Regions from separate parts of the Romboutsia sp. Marseille-P6047 genome, predicted to be linked through region 3. Evidence: riboswitches for the same ligand, from Rfam matches in the RefSeq annotation. Region 3 holds a riboswitch; each other region holds the start of a gene.

Region 1 (4,227 bases), on a different contig from region 3:
GTAAATACTGATAAAAACGGAGCTTATCAAGTTAAATACACATTAACCAATGAAGAAGTAACTGTGGAGAAAAGTTTAAAAGTAGAAGTAGTAAGTGACTATGATTACTTATCAGATTTTAAGTGGACATCTGTAAATACTGAGTGGGGAACTCCAAGAAGAAACAGTAACATACAAGGAATGGTACATGGTGAGGTAACAACATTTAAAAATGGTATCGGAATACATGCAAATGGAAAGATAACTTATGATTTATCTGATAAGGAATATGACAACTTTGAAGCATTAATTGGTGTAGACACAGCTATAGGAGAAAATAATAATTCAAGTGTAACTTTTAAAGTTGTAGCAGATGGAAAAACTGTAGCAACAACAAATATTATGAGTTACTATGATAACTTAGCTTATATAAATATTCCAGTTTCTGGAGTGAAGGAATTAGTAATAGAAGTACATGATGGTGGTAATGGAAATACGAGTGATCACTGTATAATAGTTAATCCTAAACTAACAACAAGCAATGGTAAGCCAAAATTCAAAGGTGACGAGAGTGTAGCATTTAATATAAATGAAGAAATTGATTTAATTAAAGGAATAAGTGTTACAGATGGTGAAGATGGTGATTTAACTTCTAAAATAGAAGTAGAATCAGATTATATTAAAGGAAATACAGGTATATTTAACGTAACTTGTTCTGTAAAAGATAGTGATGGAAACAAAGCCCAATTTACAAGAACAGTAGTAGTTACAGATAAAGAAACTTATTTATCTGATTTAAATTGGAAATCTGCAACAATAGGTTCAGGTTACATAGGAAAAGATAAATCAGTAAGACAAGAACCTATAAAACTTTTAAATGAAGATGGATACGTTGAAGTTTTTAAAAAGGGTATAGGAACTCACGCTTACTCAGAAATAGTTTACGATTCAACAGGTTACGATATATTCGATGCTTGGGTTGGACTTGATCAATTTGTAGCAGGTCAACAAGCATCAAGTGTTATATTTAAGGTGTACGTAGATGGGGTTTTAAAGGCAGAAACACCTATTATGAAATCAAATACACCAAAACAGCACTTAATTGTTGATGTTAGAAATTCTAGCGAAATCAAACTAGTAGTAGATGTAGCTGATAGCGGAGACACTTGGGATCATGCCGACTGGGCAGATGCTAAATTTAGAAATTTTTCTGAATTTGATTTAAGCAAATTAGAAGAAGTTTTAGAAGAAGCTAGGGCCTTGGATTTAGGGAATTACACTGAAGAATCTGCAAAAAATATAAAAAATGCTATAGAAAATGGTGAAAAAACTTTAAGTTCTAACAATCAAACTAAAATAGATACAGCAGTAGAGGAGATAAGAAAAGCAATCAATTCTGCGGTAGAAATAGACTTAAGTCAAATAATACAAATAAAAGATAAAAATCTTAAATTAAGTATACAACAAGAACTTGGTCTACAAGGTGAAGTAAGATTAGGTGATATGAGGGAGCTTGTTTCACTAACAGTTAAAAATGTTCAAAGTTTAGAAGGTTTACAATACGCTGTGAATCTAGAATCACTAAACATAGAAAATAACAAAATAAAAGATTTATCACCATTAAAAGACCTTAAAAATTTGACAAACCTAAAGGCACACCCTCAAATAATAACAGAGGATTGGGTTTTGGCAAAAGATAAAAAAGTCACTGTAGACTACGACGTTTTAAACAGAAATGGTGAAAAATTAACTCTAACGTCTATAATCATAAAAGATAATAGAACATGGGACTTAACAACTTTAAACGTAGAAGAATGCGTAGATGAAAATGGAAAAATATCATTTGACACAACAGATTTTTATTCGGGGATACATACTGTTTATATGACATACGAAGATAAAGTCGATAATTATATAACACAGATTACATTTGTTCTTGATACTAGGGAAAGATAGTTGTTATAAAATGAATTGAATTATTTATAATTTTAGTGTAAATAATATAACAGTAATTGACATAATATAAAAAATAATGGTAAAATACTGAATAAATTTAATAGGTAAACCTAAGGAAACTTAGTGACACAAAGCTATAGGGACTAAGGTTTTTTAACTATGTCAGCCAGTTGCCAAAGAGTACATTATACTTTTTGTTTTAAGCTTAGTATGAAATTATTAGGTCTATTTCAAGTTACTCTTTATGAGTAACTTTTTTTATGCCTAAATAATGTACTTCTGAGGGAGAATTATTCAGGAGGATAAATATGCACAAAAGAAAAATAGCAGCGTTAACTATGGCAGCAATCATTACAAACTTTTCAGCAAGCACTATAGGTGTTTTAGCACATGAATTGAGGGACAATAACGTAGTCCCAAATATATCAGATAAAAATAATCAAGATATACAATCAAATCAAGCTAAAGTAAGTAAATTTAATTTACTTAATAGCAGTTATTTAGAAGAATATAATAAATCTTTTAAATTAGATAACTCAAAAATAATTTCAATAACTAATAACGGAGGAAATTACCCATCATCAGTAATAACTAAAGCTATAGATGAAGACTTCAGTACCCACTGGGAGACTAATAAGGTTAATAGTTCAAGTTTTGAAAATGAGGTAATAATTACACTAGATGAAATTACAAGTTTAAACAGAATAGTATATGGAGCAAGACAAGATTCAGCTAAGGGAAAAGGATTTGCTCAAGAATTTGAAATATATTCTTCACTTACAGATGATGGTGATGATTTTACTGTAGTAAGTCATGGAAAGTATTCAGGATCTACTTCAGATATAGTTGAAATAAAGTTTGATAAAGCAGAGTTTAAAAGAATAAAGTTTAAGTTTAAAAAAGCTAATCAAAATTGGGCATCAGCTTCAGAATTTATGCTATATAAAGAAGATGAGTTAGCTGATAAGATAAATAGATTATTTGCAGATAGCACTATGAGTGTTGTAAGTGATGAGTTTAATACTATTGAAAAAATAGAAGCTTTAGAAAATGAAATAAAAAATCATGTTCTTTATAATGAATTTAAAGAAGATATAGAAAATGCAAAGATATTACTTAAAGAAGAAAATAATATAGAAAGTCAAAATGCTCAAATTCAAAAATTTGAAAAAGTTAATGGAAAATATGAGGAAATCTATAACAAAGCATTTAAAGTAGATAATTCAGAAATAGAAAAAATAAGCAGTAATGATGGGTCTAGCAGTGAAGCTTTAATGAAAGCTTTTGATAATGATACTAAAACATACTGGGCATCTAGAAAAAATAATAGTGATGATTTTAAAAATGAAATAGTAGTACAGTTAAAAGAAGCTACAGTTTTAGATAGGTTAATATATGGTGGAACTCCATCGTGGCAAAAAGGTTATGCAGAAGAATTTGAGATATATGCATCAAACACTACTAAAGGTGATACCTTTAAATTAGTAGCTACAGGAGAGCAAGCAGCAAGCCATGATATAAAAGAAATAACTTTTGAACCAACTGAATTTAAAAGAATAAAGTTTGTATTTAAAAAAGGAAATTTAAATCAAGCAGCCTGCTCTGTATTTTGGTTATATAAAGAAGACTCATTACCAAGTATTATAAATAATATATTTACAGATGGTACAATGGTTAAGTTAAAAGATGAATATAACAATATAGATGTAATAAATGATTTAGAAAAAGAAGTTAATAATCATCCTTTAAAAGATCAACTAATATATGCTATAGACTTAGCTAAGGAAATTCTACAAGGTGATAAAGATTATTCAGATAGTACTTTTACAGTAATGCAAAATGGTGATACACACTTAAAAGCTACAAATAACTTACTTATGTCAAGTTTTGGAAATGACTTTCAATCAACTGGGATAGTAGCAAAACCAGGAGAAGTATTTAATATATTTGTTGAAGCAGAAGATGGCAAACCACTACCATCAATAGTATTTTCACAACAGGAAGGTCACTATGGCAATTGGAGAAGAAACTATCAATTAAAGAAAGGTATGAACACAATAGTAGTACCAGAAATTTATAGTGATAGTTGGTCTCAAAAAAGTGCTAAAGGTGGAGCTGTATACTTAGTAAATAAATATACAGAAGAACAACAAGGAAAGGCACCAGTAGTTCGTATAGATGGAGGAGAAAAATTCCCACTATTTAATACTGGTGATAACCAAGAAGAATTTTTAAAAGAGTTAAAAGAATATAAGAAAAAATTAGATGAAAATCCAGATACAACTGTAGATA
Region 2 (4,227 bases), on a different contig from region 3:
ACTACTTCTTTTGAGTCGTATGCATTTCCATTTTCATTTTTTGCCATTATCTTATAGTAATATGTTTGGAAGTTTACTACTTCTAAATCTTCATATGTTGTTTTAGAAGAATCAACTTCTGCTATTTCTTTATATTCTCCATTTTTTTCTGTTGATCTTTTTATTACATATGAAGTAGCATCTTTTACTTCATCCCAGCTTAAAGTTACTTTAAAATCTTTAGCCTCAGCTTTTACATTTTCTACTGTATCAACTGGCATTTTTTCTATTGTTGAATCATAGTAAAGTTTATCTTCATTTTCTATTCTTACATTGTCAAAAGTAGCAACTGCTGGAGTTTCACTTCCTCCGTTACTTACTACAAATCCTACATACCAAGTGTTACTTTCATTTACAACAGTTTGAGTTTTTACTATTGTTTTATCGGTTGGGAATGTTGGGTCTTTAGATATATAAGCTTTAAATTGAGTTTTATTTCTTTCTATTTTTATATATTGATTTTTAGAATCTGCATTTAATTCACCTATTTGAGCTGCACCTGATTTTGCTGATGCATTATCTCTATAAGCATATCTATATTGATTTTTACTTGGTTCTACATATACGCCAAAGTAGTCTGCATCATTAGTAGAATTATTATTACGTACAAATACACCTGCTTGACCATATTTTGCATTACTCATATCAAAGTCTACTAATCTAGCTACTATAGTAGCGTTACCTTCTACTTTGTAATTTATAAACTGATAGTTATCAGTTGATGATACATCTTTTCCTATATATGTACCTGATCCATTTACTGTGAATGATTTTGTATCTTTATCAAAATTAGCATATACATTTTCACTGTCATTCCCTATTGATGAATTATTAAATCCATCTGGTAATGTTCCCACACCATAGTTAGGAAGTTCAGGTGTTTCTGGTATTTCTGGTACTTCAGGTACTTCTGGAGTTTGTATATCTGTTGAAGTGTAAATAATTCCACTTTCATTTTTTATTGTTATATCATTAAAACTTGCAACTGCTGATGTTGTACTTCCTCCATTACTTACTACAAATCCTAAGTTCCATGTAGTAGATGATGAGTTTATACTTTGTCCACCAGATGCTATTATGTCATTAAAATCTTTGTCATTAGCTATATAATATTTAAAAGAAGTTTTATTCTTTTCAATTTTTATATATTTATTTTTAGATTCTTTTGTTAATCCTGATATAGCTGCTGCACCAGTTCCACCTGTAGAGTTATCTCTATAAGCATATCTATATTGATCTTTACTTGGTTCTACATATACACCAAAATAATCTGCATTGTCGCTAGTATTATTTTCACGCATAAATACTCCTGCTTGACCATATGGAGCATTACTCGTATTAAAGTTTTCTAATTTAGCTATAATTGTAGCATCACCATTAACTTGGTAACTTACAAATTGATAGCTATCAACTGATCCCTTATCTTTTCCTATTAGGTTACCTGAGCCTTGAATTTCTAATGTCTTACTAGTGTTGTCAAAAATTGCACTTCCATTACCGTAATTGTTACCTATAGCTACACTTGTAAATCCTTCTGGTAATACGTTTGTTTCTGCATTAACTATACCTAAATTTGGAACCATGTACCCTATTACCATGGCTATTGTAAGAACTATAGATAATACTTTCCTTTTTAGATTGTTTTTCATACTATTCTCCCTTCAAAAAAAGGCTATAGTTTAACTTATTTAGTTAGATTAAAATATCTAAACTAAGTTAAGTTAAAATATAGCCGGTTGCACTACTAGCTCCATATGATTTAAGTGCCCATTTACAAATCATACTTCTTAGCTTCTATAATTTTTTGTTTAAATAAAGGATATTAGTCTTTTTGCAATAAAAAAGACTATATCTGTTTATAAATCAATTAGTTTCATTTCTAAATGACTTATAATTAAACATAGCCGGTTGCACTAGTAACTCCATACGATTCAAGTGCCCATATATAAATCGTACTTCTTTGTCTCTATTTTTTTCAGACAAAATCATTGTCTTTTGTTATAATATCAAATTAATATGATAAAATCTACTATTTTCATTCGATTTATTTTTACATATTCTGTAAATTCGTTTTTGAACACAAAAAAAGACTAAGAATATCTTAGTCTTAAATGGAGCTGGTGATAGGAATCGAACCTACAACCTGCTGATTACAAGTCAGCTGCTCTACCGTTGAGCCACACCAGCAAATATAACATTTTAGGATTAAAGTATGATAATACTTTCAAAACTACATATCATTTACAATATTTATCATTTAAATTTATTTTGGTCAAGTCCTCGACCTATTAGTATCGATAAGCTAAATACATTACTGCACTTACACCTTCGACCTATCAACCAGGTAGTCTTCCTGGGGTCTTACCCTTACGGTGGGAAATCTTATCTTGAAGTCGGCTTCGCGCTTAGATGCTTTCAGCGCTTATCCATTCCGCACTTAGCTACCCAGCTATGCCCTTGGCAGAACAACTGGTACACCAGAGGTGCGTCCATCCCGGTCCTCTCGTACTAAGGACAGGTCTCCTCAAATTTCCTACGCCTGCGACGGATAGGGACCGAACTGTCTCACGACGTTCTGAACCCAGCTCGCGTACCACTTTAATGGGCGAACAGCCCAACCCTTGGGACCTACTACAGCCCCAGGATGTGATGAGCCGACATCGAGGTGCCAAACCTCCCCGTCGATGTGGACTCTTGGGGGAGATAAGCCTGTTATCCCCAGGGTAGCTTTTATCCGTTGAGCGATGGCCCTTCCATGCGGAACCACCGGATCACTAAGTCCGACTTTCGTCCTTGCTCGACCTGTATGTCTTGCAATCAAGCTCTCTTGTGCCTTTACACTCTACGTACGATTTCCGACCGTACTGAGAGAACCTTTGAGCGCCTCCGTTACTTTTTGGGAGGCGACCGCCCCAGTCAAACTGCCCACCTGACAGTGTCCCAAGACCAGATTCATGGCCTATGGTTAGAGTCCCAGTACTACAAGGGTGGTATCCCAAGGATGACTCCACGCAAACTGGCGTTCACGCTTCATAGTCTCCCACCTATCCTGTACATGTAGTACCAAGACCCAATGTCAAGCTACAGTAAAGCTCCATGGGGTCTTTCCGTCCTGTCGCAGGTAACCGGCATCTTCACCGGTATTACAATTTCACCCAGTCTGTTGTTGAGACAGTGCCCAAATCGTTACGCCTTTCGTGCGGGTCGGAACTTACCCGACAAGGAATTTCGCTACCTTAGGACCGTTATAGTTACGGCCGCCGTTTACTGGGGCTTAAGTTCACTGCTTCGATTGCTCTAACAGATCCCCTTAACCTTCCAGCACCGGGCAGGCGTCAGCTCCTATACATCGTCTTGCGACTTAGCAGAAACCTGTGTTTTTGGTAAACAGTCGCTTGGGCCTATTCTCTGCGGCCTGTCATAGACAGGCACCCCTTCTCCCGAAGTTACGGGGTCATTTTGCCGAGTTCCTTAACAACAGTTCTCTGGCTGGCCTTAGGATACTCTCCTCACCCACCTGTGTCGGTTTGCGGTACAGGCACCTTTAACCTCGATAGAGACTTTTCTCGACAGTGTGAAATCAGCTACTTCGCTACTAAATTTCGCTCCGCATCACATCCTAGCATTATTCCTACGGATTTGCCTGTAGGAACTGCCTCAATGCTTGCCCGTACATAACCAACAGTACGGTTAGCTTATCCTTCTGTGTCATCCCATTTCTCAAACGGTTATTGGTGGTACAGGAATATCAACCTGTTGTCCATCACCTACGCCTTTCGGCCTCGGCTTAGGTCCTGACTAACCCAGGGCGGACGAACCTTCCCCTGGAAACCTTGGGTTTACGGCCTGTGGGATTCTCACCCACATCTCGCTACTCATGCCAACATTCTCACTCGTATACTGTCCACATGTCCTTACGGTCATGCTTCAACCTGCATACGAAGCTCCCCTACCCATCATAATGATGCCGTAGCTTCGGTAGTACGTTTTAGCCCCGGAAATTTTCGGCGCAGGATCACTCGACCAGTGAGCTATTACGCACTCTTTAAATGAGTGGCTGCTTCTAAGCCAACATCCTGGTTGTCTGTGCAATCCCACATCCTTTACCACTTAACGTACATTTAGGGACCTTAGCTGACGATCTGGGCTGTTGCCCTTTTGACTATGAATCTTATCACCCACAGTCTG
Region 3 (4,227 bases):
AATGTTATTATTATTAATATTGATGCTAGTACTAAATAATATATAGTTTCTAGTGATATTGAAAATGTATTAAATACTACTAAGAATAAAATTCCAGTTAAAAATTCTACATATGCATATCTAGATGATATTTCTTTTTTGCAATATCTACATTTTCTACCTGATATTAAGTAGCTTAATATTGGTATTAAGTCTATAGGTTTTAGTCTTGTGTTGCACGTGGGACATTTTGATGGTGGATTTACTATTGATTCATTTTCTGGAATTCTGTATATGCATACGTTAAAAAAACTTCCAAAAACTATTCCAATTATAAATATATAAAGTTGTAGTATCAATTCCATATTTTTCTCCATTTTTAAATATATTAATTAGTATATTATACCAATTGATTTACTAGTAAAATCATAATCATTGCATCTACTAAGAGCCATTTCTCTTGATATTTTTCCACTTTTATATAACTTAATTAAATCTTGATCCATAGTTTGCATTCCAAATTTCATACCTGTTTGTATAGAGCTTTGAATTTGATGGTTTTTTCCTTCTCTTATAAGATTTCTTATTGCAGGTGTTACTGTCATCACTTCAAGAGCTGCTACTCTTCCTTCACCATCTGATGTTGGTATTAATTGTTGTGAAACAACTCCTTCTATTACAGTTGATAATTGCATTCTAATTTGTTGCTGTTGTTCTGATGGAAAACTGTCTATTATTCTATCTATAGTTTTTGCTGCCCTATTGTATGTAGTGTTGAGAATACTAAATGTCCTGTCTCTGCTGCTGTAAGGGCTATTGATATTGTTTCCGGATCACGCATTTCTCCTATTAATATTACATCTGGATCTTGACGAAGTATTGCTCTAAGTGCCGAATTAAATGATTTTGTATCATTTCCTATTTCTCTTTGATTTACTATGCTGTTTTTGTGGTTGTGTACGTATTCTATTGGATCTTCTATTGTTATTATATGTGATTGTCTATTTGTGTTTATTATATCTAGAAGGCTTGCTAGTGTTGTAGATTTACCACTTCCTGTTGGGCCTGTTACTAATACCAATCCTTTTTGTTTTTCTGTGAATGTTTTTAATGTTTGAGGTAATCCTAGTGTGTTAAAGTTTGGTATTTCTGAACTTATTGTTCTTAGTGCTATTGCGTAGTTTCCTTTTTGTTTGTAGGCATTTACTCTGAATCGTTCTCCACTTTCTAGTGATATTGAAAAATCACATTCGCCTTCTTCTTCTATTTTTCTGAAGTTTTTTTCTGAAGTAATTTGTTGTACCATGTTTTTTGTATCTTCTGATGTTAATGTGTATTCAGATAACTTTATAAATTTTCCTTTACTTCTTACAGTTGGAACGCTCCCTACTGTTATGTGTATATCTGATGATCTTAATTGTATTGATTTATTTAATAAGTCAAATATATTCATTTATTACTCCTTATTATCTTATCAAAGTATCTATTGGTTATTCTTCTCCTAATAAATAATTTTTTAATCAAAATATTAAAATTTAGTTCATATTAATTAATAAAGAACCGAAGGTAAAATATAAACCTTCGGTTCTTTATTAATTATTTATCTATTCCATTTTGATTATAGTCAATTAAAACTATTTTTATTGGCTTCGCTGTAGTCCCATCTGCTGTTCCTACTTCTGCATTTGTTAAGTTTCCAAAATCAGACTTTAACTTTTCTATTCCTGCTGCATTTATTTTGCTCGTAGTAGTTATAGAAAGAACTAAATCGCTTGGTGTAGCTGATGCACCTGATAAAACATATGAAGCTCCTAGTGGCTTTCCTAAATCATCTATTAATCCAGCAAATGCATCTGTAGATGTATTCGTTCCCACTGTAGTCTTCGGTGAGTTTCCATCAGTTGGATACGCTCCTGTATCAGCATAACTTGTTGCTGCTGCTGATTTTATAGCACTTATATCTGATTCTAATTCTGAAATTCTTGCCTTTTGTATATTATTGAATAATGCTGGTACTGCTACTACTGCTAATATACCTATAATAGCTATTACTACTAATAATTCCACTAATGTGAAACCTTTATTATTTTTCTTTTTGTTTAACATAATTTCCCTCCAAAATTTATCATAATTTTCTCACTGGAATAACCCCTTTGAAAACATAAAAAATGACTATTATGCTTTGTCTAAAACAAAATCTTAATAGCCGGTTGCACCACTTACTCTACATATTCCAGGTGCCCAAATAAAGAATATGTTTCTCCGTATCTCATTCCATTTTATACCAAAATTGTATCATTTATTACATTCTTTAGCAAGCATTTTTATACTTATTATTAAGTCGAAATTATACTTTTGTATTATTTATAATTTTACAAAATAAAATAAGATAACTTTTAAAATTAAAAGTTACCTTATCAATAAAAATTAATTTATATTTTTAAAATAAGTCAGGTAATTCCTGTGATTGTAAATTTAATTTAACATCTTTACTATTTATAATATTCCCGCTTGAATTAAATAAACTAGCTCGAATAGTTCCATCAGATATTGACTTTACACTATATGTAACTATATATTTGCCAGGATTAAAGTTTTTAAGTTCAATGTATCCAGAATCTTGATCTATAGTTATACTCACATTATTATCTCTACCTTGTATTTCGCCATTTTCATTACATTTATATACAAGCACGCTACTACTATTAACATCTATATCATTATCAAGTAATATATTTAGAATATTATTTTCATTCCTTATATCTATACTTATACCCAGTGTATAATACATATTTTTCATTATATTAACTTGCTGGCTTCCTATTGTAGAATTATTTTCATATTTACCATGAGCTATTATTTCACTGGAATCTATGACACTTACTGTCGTTCCATTAAAATAATCCTTTTTCCATAAATATCCTGATGTTTCATCTAGTGTTACATCTCCATAATTAATATATCCACTATTTTCTTCAAATACAATCTCTTGTATTGTCTTGGCTTTAACCGACACATTTATATTTACAACATCAGCTTCATACTTCCATTCACTTTTTGATCCAGTTTTATTCAACCTGTAATTAATACTAAATACGCCACCTAAATCTTCATTACTATTTATATATTCTAGTCCATCTGGAAGCACATCACTTAATCTAATATCCTTTATAGTTAATGATTCTGGTATATTACCTTTATTTTTTAATTCATTTCCGCTTATCTTGTATAGCTCTCTAAGAGTTATATCCTTAGGATCTAATTCATAATTAATATTAAGATTATCCCCCACGCTGACTTGATATACATCAGTACTCTTAGTTAAGTTAAATCTATTTTCTATAGCAAACTCTCCAAACGAGCCTGTTCTTAATATATTAAATTTATCAGACTCACTATTTTTAGTTCCAACTCTATACTCAATAGTATATGTTCCTGTAACTTCCGGAAAGTTTACATTTTGTGCACCCGTAAATGTATTATTTCCTCCTTGTATAGGGTTTTTACTATTCGATGGATAGAACCAATCTGATGGTATATTAGTGTATGAGCTTGCTCCATCTTTTTTATATTTTATTTCTAAAGCTGCGCTTCCTCCCCAGTTAAAATATTCTATATATATAGGATAATATTTATCCTTTTCTAAATAAATACTTTCATTACTATATATAGACCATGCTCCTCTTGGGGTAAAGTCATTTGCAATAACTTTTGTATTTCCATTCACAGTTAACATTGCATATATTCCATCATCTGAAATAGTTTCAAAGCTATAGTTTCCACTTTCAGGTACTTTTATATATCCCCAAGTTTTTCTTGCTTCTTTATAATTATTTGCATATGCACCTACATTATGATCTTTTACAAAATAAGTTTTAGGTTGCCATCTTATAAATTGTCCATTTACTTCTACTCTGCTAACATATGGATTTATTGCACTTCCATTTTCGAACACTTCCATGCTTATATTCGCCGTATCTGAATTAAATGCATTATTAGTATTGAAAACTAGATCTCTATTACTCCATATGCTGTTACCACTTAATGTTGGTAAGTCAGATACATCATAAGGCATCTGTGTTAGATTACCTGGTTGATCTAGTACATCACTATCAGCATACATACCAACCCAATCTGTAGTCCCTTGATTGTTATCTTTATTTACAAATCTATATTCTAAGTAGTTAAATGCTTGTCCCTCGAAGTTTATTTCTACGCTCGATCTTCCATAAAGTTTATATGTTTCAT
Region 4 (4,227 bases), on a different contig from region 3:
ACAGTTGAGTTTTATAATTAAATTTTACTGTCTAAAATTACAAAAAAAGGATTAAAGATTTGTGTTAAATAAGATTATTTGAAATGATTAATAAGGGTATATTAATTAATAAATCTAAATTAAAATAAAGGAGGAAAAATGACTTATATAAAAAATGCAAATAACATGGGATGGAATTTTGATAATACGTATATAAATTTATCTGATTTTTTTTATAGTAAAATTAATATAGATCCAGTATCATCACCAAAGTTAATTATATTAAATGAGCAATTGGCAAAAAATTTAGGTTTTAATATTGATTCCTTAAAAAGTTATGAAGGAACTTTAATATTCTCAGGAAATAAGAAAATAGAAGGTGGAGAATATATTGCTCAAGCATATGGAGGTCACCAGTTTGGGCACTTTACAATACTAGGTGATGGAAGAGCTTTATTAATAGGAGAGCAAATAACACCGTTAGGTGAAAGATATGATATTCAACTTAAAGGTTCAGGAAAAACTCCATACTCTCGTGGAGGAGATGGAAGAGCGGCACTTGCTCCAATGCTTAGAGAATATATAATAAGCGAAGCAATGTATGGACTCGGAATTCCTACTACGCGTAGCTTAGCTGTAGTTAAAACTGGTGATCCAGTGATTAGAGAAGATATAAAAAAAGGTGCAATATTAACTAGAGTTGCTTCAAGTCATATTAGATTTGGTACATTTCAATATGTATCGAGCTTTGGGTCACACCAACAACTTAAAGATTTAGCTGATTACTGTTTAAAAAGACATTTTCCTCATATCAAAGATGATAGTAATAAATATATTAATCTACTTAATGAGGTTATAAAATCTCAAGCAAGTCTTGTTTCTAAGTGGCAATGTGTAGGTTTTATACATGGAGTTATGAATACGGATAATATGACTATAAGTGGAGAAACAATTGACTATGGGCCATGTGCATTTATGGATGAATACAATCCTAATACTGTATTTAGTTCTATAGATAGAAATGGAAGATATTCATATAAAAATCAACCTATTATGACAGAGTGGAACTTATGTAGATTTGCAGAATCATTATTACCGTTGCTAAATGAAGATAGGAATAAAGCTATACAAATAGCTCAAAATGCTATTTCTAACTTTTCTGAGATATATTATTCAAATTGGATATCTATAATGAGGTCTAAGCTTGGATTATTTGATGAAGAGGTTGAAGATAAATCTATTATTAAAGATTTGCTTAATATGATGGAGAAGTATAATGAAGATTATACTAATACATTTATCTCATTAACATTTGATAATAATAAAGAAAGTTCAATGTATAATAGTCAGGAATTTAAATATTGGTATAAATTATGGCAGGAAAGATTACAAAGACAAGGAAAGTCAAAAGAAATGGTTAAAGGACTAATGATGAATTCAAATCCAGCTGTAATTCCAAGAAATCATAGAGTTGAAGAAGCTCTTGATGCTGCTAATAAAGGTAATCTTAATGTTATGAAAAGACTTCTTGAGGTTCTATCTAAACCATATGAACATTCAAAAAAACAAGAAGAGTATTCTAAATTACCTAAGCCATCAAATTGTCCTTATAGAACTTATTGCGGAACATAATAAGAATAACAATACTAGAAAAATTTTCTAGTATTGTTATTCTTATAAAGATATTCTATTGAAATAGATATAAATATATGATAAATTGTTTTTACAATAAAATAATGGCAAATTTGGAGAAATCCAAAGACGCAAAGCTAAAGGGGCTAAGGTAATTATTACTATGCCAGCCAGTTGCCGAAGAATATTTATTCTTTGTTCTTATAAAATAAGATTATATTTATTTAATATATTTAATTAAATATAGATTAGGTTGTAATGATTTATATGGAAACTATCCTCTTTCTTAAGTTAGGATAGTTTTTTTATTGCAAAATAAAACTAAAGAATTAAGATTTTATCGGAATACCCTTAGCTACAATAAATTTATAAAAGGGAGATTTAAATTTGAAGATGAAAATTTTATCAAAAGCTATAGCATCTATGACTATAGCGTCAATAATATCTACTAATGTAGCTATTATTGCAAGTGCAATAGAGAATAATACAGGCCATATAACTCAATTAAGCAAAGTTTCTATATTAGAAAGTAAAGGATGGTTAGAAAGTATAAGTGTTGAATGGAAGCCGATAAAAGAGGCTAAAGGGTATAATGTTTATTATAAGCTAGCATCTGAATCATATTATAAATATAAAAAAATAGACGATGAACTAATAAGGCAATACTCATCATATTTTAGAGCAGATATACTGGGTCTTTCAGAAGGCGAATACATTATAAAAGTAATTCCTACAATAGATAATAAAGAAGAGGTATCTTTACAAGGAATAATAACAGATATAGAAGTTAAAAATCATACAAGAGAAGGTTTTGGGTTCTCTAAAGAATCTCCTATGAAGACTAGCTCAGGAGGATATAATGATAATGGAACAGTTAAGAATGATTCAAAAATAATATATATAACATCAGAAAATGTTAATACAGTAACGTTAGATGTTATTACTAATAGCAAAGGGAGTAAAACTAAATGTACAGGTATAGTAGATATACTATCAAAACGTCCAAAAGGTTATGATAAAACACCTTTAATAATACGTATGATTGGAGAAATAAAAGGATCAGATATTATAGGACTTAATTCAAGTGGATATTTACAATTAAAGGGAATATATAATGTTACTTTTGAAGGTGTAGGAGAGGATACTACAGTATATAAATAGGGATTTTTAATTAGAGATTCTCATAATGTAGAATTAAGAAATGTTGGTATAATGTTATTCCCAGATGATGCAATTTCACTGGATACAGGGAATGAGAATATATGGATTCATAATAATGATATATTCTATGGAAGTGCAGGAAGTGATGTAGACCAGGCAAAAGGAGATGGTTCAGCTGATGTTAAGGGAAAATCAACCTATGTAACAATTTCATACAACCATTTTTATGATTCAGGTAAAGCTTCACTTTGTGGAATGAGTGATACTGAAGAGTTTTTTGTAACGTATCATCATAATTGGTTTGATCATTCAGACTCAAGGCATCCTAGAATAAGAGTCGGTACAGTGCATATTTATAATAATTATTTTGATGGAAATTCAAAATATGGAGTTGGGGTAACTAAAGGCAGTTCAGCTTTCGTAGAAGCTAGTGATTTTAGAAATACTAAATATCCAATGCTTATTTCATTACAAGGCAGTGATATATATGGAAATGGTAAAGGAAACTTCTCAGGTGAATCTGGTGGTATGATCAAAGCATATAACAACAAGATATCAGGTGAATCAAGAATTGTATATGCAAGTCAAAATTCAACACAGTTTGATGCTTATTTAGCAATTTCGAGAAATGAAATAGTTCCAAGTACATATAAGACTTTAAGTGGAGCAAATACATATAATAACTTTGATACAAGTTCTAAAATGTATGAGTATACTCCAGATAATATAGAAGATGTAAGAGGTATTGTTACAAACTATTCAGGAAGAGTAAATGGTGGAGATTTTGAGTGGAAATTTACAAGTGCTGATGATATTAGTTCTAGCGTAAATATAGAGTTAATGAATGCAATCAAAGGATACAAAAGTCAATTAATTTCTATTGGTGGTGGATCAATAGAAACATTAGAGCCAGTAATACCAGATGAACCACAACAACCTGAAGAAATTCCACCAGTTACACCAGAAGAACCGGAAAAACCAGAAGTAGATCAAACACCATCGACTCCTGATGAATCAATAATAGTTAAGCATAACTTTACAACGGATAATAAAAGTAGTAACTTCTTTGATATATCAGGAAATCTTTCAAGTACGAAAGGAACAGTAAAATATAATGATTTAAAACTTACTAAATGCTTAAAAATGGAGTCTTCAACAAGTATTAAATTTATAACTGAAAATAATTCAAAACTTATATTGGTATTAAATTCAACATTTAATAAAGACGTGGTGATTGATGGACAAGAATATACTGCAAATAACGGAGTTATAGAAATGGAATTAGAAGTAGGAGAGCATATAATAACTAAAGGTGATACAGGTAATTTATATTACATAGGTTTAGAAATAAATAAAACATTTAAAGCTAATGAAAGATTGAATTCTCAACAGGTCCTGTATATATAGAAATTAATAATGATAATCAAGAGGTTATAAACAGGGAAAAATATTATA

What was found. A riboswitch is a leader RNA that binds a small molecule or an ion and turns the genes downstream of it on or off. The one in region 3 is predicted to bind cyclic di-GMP.
Region 1: it holds a riboswitch for cyclic di-GMP, as region 3 does, so the genes downstream of both, EIH23_RS04900 (discoidin domain-containing protein) here and EIH23_RS12520 (type II secretion system protein) in region 3, are expected to answer to the same signal.
Region 2: it holds a riboswitch for cyclic di-GMP, as region 3 does, so the genes downstream of both, EIH23_RS05090 (pectinesterase family protein) here and EIH23_RS12520 (type II secretion system protein) in region 3, are expected to answer to the same signal.
Region 4: it holds a riboswitch for cyclic di-GMP, as region 3 does, so the genes downstream of both, EIH23_RS16620 (hypothetical protein) here and EIH23_RS12520 (type II secretion system protein) in region 3, are expected to answer to the same signal.

The regions. Positions count from the first base shown of each region.
Region 1 is NZ_UWOT01000003.1:268,400-272,626, forward strand. It holds gene EIH23_RS04895 (NPCBM/NEW2 domain-containing protein) at 1-1,935, shown strand, start outside; cyclic di-GMP riboswitch class I at 2,029-2,113, shown strand; gene EIH23_RS04900 (discoidin domain-containing protein) at 2,244-4,227, shown strand, end outside.
Region 2 is NZ_UWOT01000004.1:20,931-25,157, forward strand. It holds gene EIH23_RS05090 (pectinesterase family protein) at 1-1,688, opposite strand, end outside; cyclic di-GMP riboswitch class II at 1,761-1,844, opposite strand; cyclic di-GMP riboswitch class II at 1,933-2,016, opposite strand; tRNA gene EIH23_RS05095 (tRNA-Thr) at 2,152-2,226, opposite strand; rRNA gene EIH23_RS05100 (23S ribosomal RNA) at 2,308-4,227, opposite strand, start outside.
Region 3 is NZ_UWOT01000013.1:49,934-54,160, forward strand. It holds gene EIH23_RS12510 (prepilin peptidase) at 1-344, opposite strand, end outside; partial or broken gene EIH23_RS12515 (type IV pilus twitching motility protein PilT) at 372-1,432, opposite strand; gene EIH23_RS12520 (type II secretion system protein) at 1,576-2,085, opposite strand; cyclic di-GMP riboswitch class II at 2,175-2,258, opposite strand; gene EIH23_RS12525 (DUF5057 domain-containing protein) at 2,420-4,227, opposite strand, start outside.
Region 4 is NZ_UWOT01000008.1:65,367-69,593, reverse strand. It holds gene EIH23_RS09805 (protein adenylyltransferase SelO) at 139-1,611, shown strand; cyclic di-GMP riboswitch class I at 1,708-1,793, shown strand; gene EIH23_RS16620 (hypothetical protein) at 1,999-2,772, shown strand; gene EIH23_RS16615 (pectate lyase family protein) at 2,782-4,179, shown strand.